3 regions of the Cupriavidus sp. 2TAF22 genome follow, and region 3 is predicted to be linked to each of the others. Evidence: riboswitches for the same ligand, from Rfam matches in the RefSeq annotation. Region 3 holds a riboswitch; each other region holds the start of a gene.
The links. Region 3 has a riboswitch for glycine ahead of gcvT (glycine cleavage system aminomethyltransferase GcvT). Riboswitches for the same ligand answer to the same signal wherever they lie in the genome.
Positions count from the first base shown of each region.

Region 1: another riboswitch for glycine. It lies ahead of AB4Z48_RS25370 (D-amino acid dehydrogenase); the one in region 3 lies ahead of gcvT (glycine cleavage system aminomethyltransferase GcvT).
Region 2: another riboswitch for glycine. It lies ahead of AB4Z48_RS34450 (D-amino acid dehydrogenase); the one in region 3 lies ahead of gcvT (glycine cleavage system aminomethyltransferase GcvT).

Region 1 covers NZ_JBFRFX010000023.1:64,954-68,226, reverse strand. The annotation lists gene AB4Z48_RS25375 (GTPase domain-containing protein) at 1-1,236, shown strand, start outside; glycine riboswitch at 1,520-1,646, shown strand; gene AB4Z48_RS25370 (D-amino acid dehydrogenase) at 1,695-3,011, shown strand; gene AB4Z48_RS25365 (acyl-CoA synthetase) at 3,053-3,273, opposite strand, start outside.
Region 2 covers NZ_JBFRFX010000047.1:7,727-10,999, reverse strand. The annotation lists gene AB4Z48_RS34455 (hypothetical protein) at 1-2, shown strand, start outside; gene AB4Z48_RS34450 (D-amino acid dehydrogenase) at 128-1,381, opposite strand; glycine riboswitch at 1,531-1,630, opposite strand; gene AB4Z48_RS34445 (MFS transporter) at 1,718-3,088, opposite strand.
Region 3 covers NZ_JBFRFX010000003.1:232,063-235,335, reverse strand. The annotation lists gene AB4Z48_RS05700 (UvrD-helicase domain-containing protein) at 1-919, opposite strand, end outside; glycine riboswitch at 1,129-1,216, shown strand; glycine riboswitch at 1,238-1,370, shown strand; gene gcvT (glycine cleavage system aminomethyltransferase GcvT) at 1,472-2,599, shown strand; gene gcvH (glycine cleavage system protein GcvH) at 2,689-3,069, shown strand; gene gcvP (aminomethyl-transferring glycine dehydrogenase) at 3,184-3,273, shown strand, end outside.

The DNA.
Region 1 (3,273 bases), on a different contig from region 3:
AAAATAGACCGGGACCGCAATGGAGGCGCCGGCATGCAACAGCGGATTGAGGCGGTATTGGGTAGACGCATCGGCATTCCCGTGCTCCACTGCTCGGTGGCAAAGTACTTCCATGCCAGGCAGGCCTCGGCCGGCTTCCGCGAGCGACTGCTGCGGCAAAGCAGATTGTCGGCGCTGGTGACCAGCCTTTCCGCCTGGGGAAACCAGACCGGTCAGGCGAGCCGGGCGATTGCAGCCATCAGCGCTGTGGAAGGCGTTATGCGGGATGTCATGCAATCCGGCGACGAGCCCTGCCTGCAAGCACGCATAGCCTGCGTCCAGAAGGAAATCGCCGAGCTTGAACAGGCAAGGGAACACCTGCATTCGCTCGCGCGCCTATGGCATCGGCAAGTCTATTCAACAGTACTGGGGCGTGCCGCGAAAGCAATGGAACGTCTGGACGGCACCGCCGAGGCTCCGGAGGTGCAGGCGTTCTTCACCTCCACGCTTGACCAGATGAAGGAGGACTTGAGCAAGCTTTGGTGCGAAATGGAGCGACAGCTGCACGAAATCCTTGGCGGCGCGGGGAAGCAACTCGAGAATCGCACAACGCAGGCGCTCCACATGCCGTGGTCCGGCGGCAGCTTCGCGCCAGGCACACCCGGCTCACTGGATGCCATCCGCATCCCAGCTAGCCCGGCATTGCGTCTGACGCGGCTTGTCAATAGCGCAACCGGGCCAATAGCAGGCGGACTGGAAGCCGCTTCGATAAGCACAAAGGCACTCGGCAATCTCCTCTACGAAATTGCCGGGTCCACCGGGATAAGGCTGGTCAGGACGGAGGCTCTCCGTCGAGCTGGCCTCATCACAAGAGCATCGGGAAGACTAGCGGCATTCAGCCCGTTGCTAGCAACCATCCTCGACCTCTATCTGCATTTTCGGGAAGAGAAAATCGAGGATGCCAAACGGCGCTACGTTACGGACCTGCGCCGCTCGCTTCGCGCTGCATTCAGACAGCACGCCGAAGCATCGGCGCTAGGCACCAGCAATGCCATCGAGAGGTTCGGAAACACGGCTCTGGACAACATCGCGGCAAATCTGACTGGTCAACTGAAGGATATGCTGGAACGCCAGGCCATCAGTATCGGGCTTGGCAAGCAGTCGGAAGAGGTAGCCGACCGCTGCAAAGCACTGAAGCAGCAATTGCATGATGCACTCAACGGTGCCACGCCGCGGATACCAGGCACTGCACCTTGAACCCTATTGCCATATTGGTCCGCCACCTGTAAAAGCCTGCGCTACTCGTGCCCTGCTCCCGAGCTCGCCGGCTCCAAAAATTGGCCGGCCAGACTGCTACAGAACCTTGCTACAGCGCGCGGCCCGGCGGCGGGGCGCCGCCGGGCCGCCATACTGCCCTTGCAGTCTCTCTGCAACGCGTGCTATGTTGCGGCTTCCAGGAGAACGAGACACCTCCGCCGTATCAGGTGGGTGTCTCTACCGAAGGCGTACCCCTGAAACGCTCAGGTGCAAAAGACTGGAAACCGAACAAACTGGAGAGCGCCGGACCGCACACCGACCAGGTAAGCGGCACGCGGCCGCCGAAGGGGCAAGCCGGTACCCGTGGTGGGTGCGGCGAATCTCTCAGGCAAAAGGACAGTGGGGGCAGGCAGGCCAGATGGCTTGCCTGCCCCTTTTTGCTATCCGGAGCCTGAGAAATGAAAGTCATCGTGATGGGAGCCGGCGTGATCGGCGTTGCGTCTGCGTGGTACCTGGCCCGTGCCGGGCACGAGGTCGTGGTGCTGGAGCGCAATGCGGGCGCGGCCCGGGAAACCAGTTTTGGCAACGGCGGGCAGATCTCGGTCAGCCATGCCGAGCCTTGGGCCAACCCGGCCGCGCCGCTGAAGATGCTGCGCTGGCTCGGGCGCGAGGATGCTCCGCTGCTGTTCCGCCTGCGCGCAGATCCGGCGCAGTGGTCGTGGGGACTCAAGTTCCTGCGCGAGTGCACGGCCAGTCGCTCCACCCACAACATGATCCAGCTGCTCAACCTGGGCACCTATAGCCGCGCCAGCCTGCAGGCGCTGCGCGCCGAGACCGGCATCGAGTACGACCACCTCACGCGCGGCATCCTGCATTTCTATACCAGCCAGAAGGAATTCGACGCGGCCGTCGAGCCGGCGCGCATCATGCGCGAGCTGGGCTGCGAGCGCCGCGTGATCGGGCCGGACGAAGTGGTGCGGCTGGAGCCGGCGCTGGCGAATATCGCGCCGCGTCTGGCGGGCGCCACCTATACCAGCGAGGATGAATCGGGCGATGTGCACCGCTTCACCACCGCGCTGGCCGCGCGCTGCGAAGCGCTGGGCGTGCGCTTTCGCTATGGCGTGCGGGTGCAGCGCCTGCATGCCGAGGGCGGCAGCATGCACGGGGTGGAGATTGCCGACGAGACTGGCGGCTACCAGATCGAGAGCGCGGACGCCTACGTGCTGGCGCTGGGCAGCTTCAGCCCGATGCTGGCGCGCCCGCTCGGGGTCAAGCTCGACATCTATCCGGCCAAGGGCTATTCGGTGACGCTGCCGGTGCTCGACAGCGAGCGCGCGCCCAGCGTGAGCCTGACCGACGACGAGTACAAGCTGGTGTTCTCGCGCTTTGGCGACCGCCTGCGCGTGGCCGGCACAGCCGAACTCAACGGCTATGCGATGGATCTGAACCCGGTGCGCTGCGAGGCCATCGTGCGGCGCACGCTGGAAGTGTTCCCGGGCATGAGCCGACCGGAGCTGGCGAAATTCTGGACCGGGCTGCGCCCTGCCACGCCGGGCAACGTACCTTATATCGGCGCCAGCGCCATCGGCGGGCTCTACCTGAACACCGGCCACGGCACGCTTGGCTGGACGCACGGCTGCGGCTCGGGCCGTGCGATCGCGGACATCGTCAGCGGCCGCGTGCCGGAGGTGGATTTCGCCTTTACGGGCGCGCTGCCCGCCGGTGGCACGACGCGGCCGGCGACGCTGGCGTCCGCGCAGCGGGCCGTCCACTAGCCCCCGGCCCCGGTGGCGCCGGCCGGCGCCACCGCGCGTGGCTAGACGTCGATGGCCGTGTCCGACTTGACCTTGCGGCGCAGCTCGAACTTCTGGATCTTGCCCGTCGAAGTCTTGGGCAAGGGCCCGAAATACACGGCCTTGGGCACCTTGAAGCCAGCCAGCAAGGTGCGGCAATGCGCGATCAGTTCCTCGGCCGTGGCGCTGGCGCCGTCTTTCAGCTCGACGAAGGCGCAGGGCGTTTCGCCCCACTTGGCATCCG
Region 2 (3,273 bases), on a different contig from region 3:
AGCGCGGCTCCCCAGCACGGGGCCGCCAGTCGACGTAGGCGCAGTAAAGGAGCCCCCGGCGCCGACATGCGAAGCTCGCTCCTGCCCGGAGCGAGATACCTGACTTGCCTTGCTGTCCGACTGCCTCCTACCCAACGGGATAGCTCTCGGCGATGGTCGTGCCGATCGTTGCCGCTGTTGCAGCAGACAACGTCCATCCAAGATGGCCATGGCCGGTGTTGTAGAACACCCGTGGCGCCCTGCCTTTTGACACGCGCGGCATCATGTCCGGCATCATCGGGCGAAGCCCCGCCCAGGGGACTACGCGGGAGGTATTGATTCGGAAGTTGCGACGCGTCCATGACACGAGCGGCTCGATGCGGTCGGCTCGGATGTCTCGGTTTTGTCCATTGAATTCGGCGGTACCTGCCACGCGGAACCTGTCCTTGCCAAGTCTGCTCGTCACGATCTTTGCGCTTTCGTCGAGCAGGCTGACCCACGGCCCGTTCGCCACGCTGTCGGCATCGTCCAGGTGCACGGTAATGGAGTATCCCTTGACCGGATAGACATTGATCCTGTCGCCCAGCATGCCGGCAATATGCCGGCTGCCCACACCGGCACAAACCACCAGCGCATCGCCGGCGATCTCGTACGCGGCACCGGCGTGGACCGATGGCGACGCCACACCGTCCACCGCCTGCAGGCCGATACGCACGCCGCTGGCGGATAGGTCGATGCTTCGCACGTCCCAGCCCTGCAGGAAGCGCACGCCGCGGCGCTCGCAAGCGAGCGCCAGGCCGCGCGTGAACTTATGGATATCCCCGGTTGAATCGGATGGCGTGAAGTACCCGCCAAAGTATTGGCCTTGCAACGTCGGCTCGATCGCCCGGATCTCCTGCGGCGACACCGCAAAGCGCTCCAGTCCGCCTGCCACGAGTAGCGCGTTCGTCCTGCCCGCGGCCTCGAAAGCCGCTTTGTCATGATAGAAGTGCAGGATGCCGCGGCGCTCCAGATCGAACTGGATATTCTCCTGCTCGGCCATGGCAAAGAGATGCTGGCGGGCGGCAATCGCCAACTTCGTCGTTTCGATGGTGTTCTCCCGATAACGCGCGATGTTCGACACAAACTCCCCCATCCACGAGTATTTGTGCCACGACGGCTTCGGGTTCACCAGCAGCGGCGCGTTGCGTTTCAGCATCCATTTCAGCCCTTTTAGTATCGTTCCCGCGCTGTTCCAGACTTCCGCGTTACACGCGGAGAGCTGGCCGCCATTGGCGAACGACGTCTCCATGGCGGGATAAAGATGGCGGTCGACGACAGTCACCTCGTATCCGAGTTTCGATAGCGTGTAGGCGGTGGTGACGCCGGTAATGCCGGCGCCTATGACTATGATTTGAGACATGGCAGGGTCCTCTGTCAGGCAAAGCGATGGCCGAATCCTCGGCTTCCTACCCCATCTGTCCCGGTACCTGAGAGCTTTGGCAGCGGCCGGTGACCGGTGCCGTCCCCTTCGGTGGGCATTCCTTGCAATGCCACTCTCCAGATTCTTGAATCGACGCCACAGTCCTTTTGCCTGAGAGTTTCCGGGGTGGTTGCTCCGTCGGCGCCGGGGATGGCACGTACCATCCCCGGTCTCTCCTGCGTCGTCTTGCAGCCGCTTAGTGGCCGCTTAGCGGCCGATTTGCGGCCGGGCTGCCCGGGATCACAGCCGATGCGTCAAGCTGCGCCCCTTGCTTGCTTAGTCCGGTAACGCACCGCCCGAAGGCGTACGGCTGGCCAGGATGGCAATCAGCGACACCACCGCAGCCCCGACCAGGTACCAGGCTGGTGCAAGCTTATTGCCCGTGGCGCTGATCAGCCAGGTCGCGACCAGGGGGGCGGTGCCGCCGAACAAGGCGTTCGCGCTGTTAAAGCACAGTGCAAAGCCGCTATATCGCACGCGGGTCGGAAAACTCTCCGACAGGAAGCACGGCAGCGTGCCGTCGTTGATGGTGAGGAAGGCGCCCAGTGCCACCTGAATCAGCAAGATGCCGACGATGCTGGCGCTCGACAGCGAATGGAACAGCGGCACCGTGAAGAGCGCGAACAGGATGCAGGCGGAAACCAGCATCGTCTTCCGCCCGAACCGGTCGGAAAGCAGGCCCATCACGAAAATCATCACGACATAGCTGGCCAGCGATACGGTAGAGACCAGGAAGGACACCGAGTCGCTCATGCCGAGTTCCTTTGACAGGTACACAGGCATATAGCTGAGCAACAAGTAAAAGCCGACGGCGTTCAGGCAGGTCACGCCGAAGCCGACCAGCATGGTACGGCGATGCGAGGTGAGCAACTCGCGCAGCGGCGCCTGCGGTGCGTGATTGGCGTGCTCCATCGCGACGAACTTCGGCGTATCTTCTAGTTGAAGCCGGATGTAACGGCCAACCAGCCCAAAAGGGGCGGCCAGCAGGAACGGCACGCGCCAGCCCCATTCGAGCAACTGTCCGGAGGTCAGCACCGTATGCAGCCCGGCGACGAACAGCGACGCGAACAGCAGGCCGGCGGCTTCCGCGGCAGGGATGACACTGGTGTAGAGCCCGCGCTTGCGGTTCGGTGCATATTCGGCAAGAAAGGCCGAGGCGCCGGCGTATTCGCCTGAAGCCGAGAAGCCCTGGACCAGCCGGATGACAAGCAGCAGTACCGGCGCCCACAAGCCCACCTGCCCGTAAGTCGGCAGGAAGGCGATCAGGAAGGTCGAGCAGGACATGATCATGATCGACAGCGACAGCGTATTGCGCCGGCCGAACTTGTCGCCGAAATGCCCCCAGATCACCCCTCCGATCGGACGCACGACGAAGGACAGCGCGAATACGGCATAGGTAGCCATCAGGCTGGTGGTCGGGTCGCTCTTGGGAAAGAACACTACCGCAATGACGGTTGCAAGAAAGCCGTAGGCGGCGTAGTCGAACCACTCGATAAAGGTGCCGATAAAGCCTGCCGCGGTAGCGCGGCGCAGTACCTGCCTGGTGTCGGCATCCACGGCGCTGCTGCGGGCCTGGCTCGCCGGGTATCCCGGGCGATTGCCACCTGGTAGCACCTCCGCGCCGCGCAAGGATTTCGTGTTACTCATACTCTGTCTCCGGATTATTTTGTCCTGGTCGCGCTACGTCTATCCAGGCATGGGCTTTTGCCGCATGCAACCGGCGACCAGTCTTGTGGTGTGTCTTGTTGTGTGTCTTGTGGATCTGCTCTGTGGGTAATAAGGGGTGTTGAACTCCTTATGCAGGGTAAGAAGGCGCAGCGATACAGCGGATC
Region 3 (3,273 bases):
TCGGATTGTTGGAGATGACGGCGTTGGCGGCCTCCAGGATGCGCACGGTGGAGCGGTAGTTCTGCTCCAGCTTGACCACCTTGAGATCGGGGAAGTCGGTCTGCAGCAGGCGCAGGTTGTCCAGCGTGGCGCCGCGCCAGCCGTAGATGGCCTGGTCGTCGTCGCCCACCGCGGTGAAGGCCGGCGCGCGCAGGTGCGAGCCGCCGGCCAGCAGCTTGAGCAGCTGGTACTGGCAGGCGTTGGTGTCCTGGTATTCATCGACCAGGAAGTAGCGCAGGCGGTTCTGCCACTTCATGCGCACCGCTTCGTCGCGCGCGAACAGCTCGGCCGGCAGGCGGATCAGGTCGTCGAAATCCACCGCCTGGTAGGCGTTGAGCGTGGCCACGTAGTTGCGGTAGACCAGCGCGGCCTGGTGGTCGTCGGCGCTCTCGGCGGTGGCGATGGCGGTCTCTGGATCGACCATGCCGTTCTTCCACAGCGAGATGGTGCTCTGCACGCTGCGGATCAGCTTCTTGTCGGTGGTGGCGAGCTGCTCCTGCACCAGGCCGAAGCAGTCGTCCGAGTCCATGATGGAAAAGCGCGGCTTCAGCCCCACGTGCTCGGCCTCGGCGCGCAGGATCTGCACGCCGAGCGAGTGGAAGGTGCTGACCGTCATCTGCTTGAGCGGAATGCGGCGGCCCTCGCGCGTGGTCTTGCCTTCCATCAGCTTGGCGATACGCTCCTGCATCTCCTTGGCGGCCTTGTTGGTGAAGGTCACCGCGGCGATATGCTTGGGCTCGAACCCCTTGTCCTCGATCAGGTGCGCGATCTTCTGCGTGATCACCCGCGTCTTGCCCGAACCGGCGCCGGCCAGCACCAGGCAGGGGCCGTCGAGATAGCGGACGGCTTCGGATTGGGCGGGATTGAGTCCGTGGGTCATGCGTTTGGCGTGGTGGCGGAAGCGGATGGCGAAATGGCTGGCGAAGACGACGCGGCCAGGGCTGCCTGTGAAGACTGCGGCACCGGGGTGATGTCCCCGCAAGCGACAGCAGCCGCAGATGTTAACACGCCGGGTTGCCGGCCCCGGGGTGCCGGTGCCGTGCCGCGCGCCACGCGTTGACAAGCCACCGGGGCTGCCTGTAGAGTCGCGCCATCCGGCCGGGAGAGCGCGCAGATCTTGCGCCGCCGAAGGGGTATCACCCGAAAACTCTCAGGCACCATGGACTGGTCGGATCGGCTTGCAATATGCACACGATGCACGCCGTACTCTGGAGAGCGGCACCCGCCACGCGCGCAAGCGACGGCGAGCGTGCCCACCGAAGGGGCGCGCAGGGCACAGGTCCACCGGACCGCCTTGTAATCTCTCAGGTATCGAGGACAGAGGGGTCATCCGCCGCGGCGGATCTGGCAGCGCCATGGCGCGCCGGGTCTGGCGGCGGATGACCCTTTTTTCGTTTTCGAACCGAGATTTCCGCCTTCCCCCGAGGACTACATGACGCTCCAGGCCACGCCCCTCAATGCCATCCACCGCGCACTCGGCGCCCGCATGGTCGACTTCGGCGGCTGGGACATGCCGGTCAACTACGGCTCCCAGATCGAAGAACACAATGCCGTGCGCACCGACGCCGGCATGTTCGACGTCTCCCACATGTGCGTGGTCGACCTGGCCGGCGCCAATGTGCGCGCCTTCCTGCGCGGCCTGCTGGCCAACAATGTGGACAAGCTGCAGACGCCGGGCAAGGCACTTTATTCCTGCATGCTCGACGAGAGCGGCGGCGTCATCGACGACCTGATCGTCTACTTCTTCGCCGAGGACCGCTTCCGCCTGGTAGTCAATGCCAGCACCGCGACCGGCGATATCGAATGGATCACCGCGCGCAACGCCGCCACCGGCAGCGGCGTCACCATCACCCCGCGCCGCGGCGACAACGCCCCCGCGGGCGCCGCGCCGCTGGCCATCGTCGCCGTGCAGGGCCCGAACGCCCGCGCCAAGGTGTGGAGCGCCTTCCCCTCCACCCAGCCCAGCGAAGCCCTCAAGCCCTTCAACGCCATCGTGGTGCAGGATCCCGCCCTGGGCGAAGTCATGGTGGCGCGCACCGGCTACACCGGCGAGGATGGTTTCGAACTGGTGGTGCCGGCCGCGAACGTGGCCGGCCTGTGGGAGAAGCTGGTCGCTGCCGGCGTGCGCCCGGCCGGCCTCGGCGCGCGCGACACGCTGCGCCTGGAAGCCGGCATGAACCTGTACGGCCAGGACATGGATATCCACACCTCGCCGCTCAACGCCGGCCTGGCCTGGACCGTGGACCTGCAGAGCGAGCGCGACTTCACCGGCAAGGCGGCGCTCGTCGCCGGCGGCCAGACCCAGCAGTTTGTCGGCCTGATCCTGCGTGAAAAAGGCGGCGTGCTGCGGGCGCACCAGAAGGTGATCACCACTGCCGGCGACGGCGAGATCACCAGCGGCACCTTCAGCCCTTCGCTGTCCCTGTCCATCGCATTTGCCCGCCTGCCGCGCGACGTTGCCCTCGGCGCCGAGGTGCAGGTCGAGATCCGCGACCGCAAACTCGCCGCGACTGTGGTTAAACTGCCGTTTGTGCGCAATGGCAAGGCACTCGTGAGCTGAACGCTCGCACCGGTCACAGCGCGCCCGCCGGCGACGGATTGCCTCCGCCCGGCGGGCGCTGAAAAAACAAATTGAATCTGGAGAATCCCATGAATTTCCCCGCCGACCTGAAATACACCGAGTCCCATGAATGGGTGCGCGTCGAAGCCGACGGCACGCTGACCATCGGCATCACCGACCACGCGCAGGACGCGCTGGGCGACATCGTGTTCCTGGAGCTGCCGGAAGTGGGCAAGTCGGTCGGCGCAGGCGACGCGCTGGCGGTGGTGGAATCGGTCAAGGCCGCTTCCGACATCTACGCGCCGGTGGCCGGCGAAGTGATCGCCGTCAACGAAGCCGCCGTCGCCGCGCCGGAAAGCGTCAATGCCGACGCCTTCGATGCGTGGCTGTTCAAGCTCAAGCCGGCCAACAGCGACGACGTCAACGGCCTGATGTCGGTGGACGCCTACAAGGCCAACGTCGGCGCCTGACGCGACACCCTGCCGCTCCCGCGAGGCTTGCCTGCCACGGGAGCGGCGACTGAAGACTGATGCACGGCGGCGCGGCTGACCACCCGCCGCCCTGCGCCCAACGAGGTTCTTGCCATGAACGCCCCCCTGCCCATGAACGCAGCCAAAGGTGCCCGGCCCACGCTGGCCGAACTGGAGGCGCGCGACGCCTTTGCTTCCCGTCAT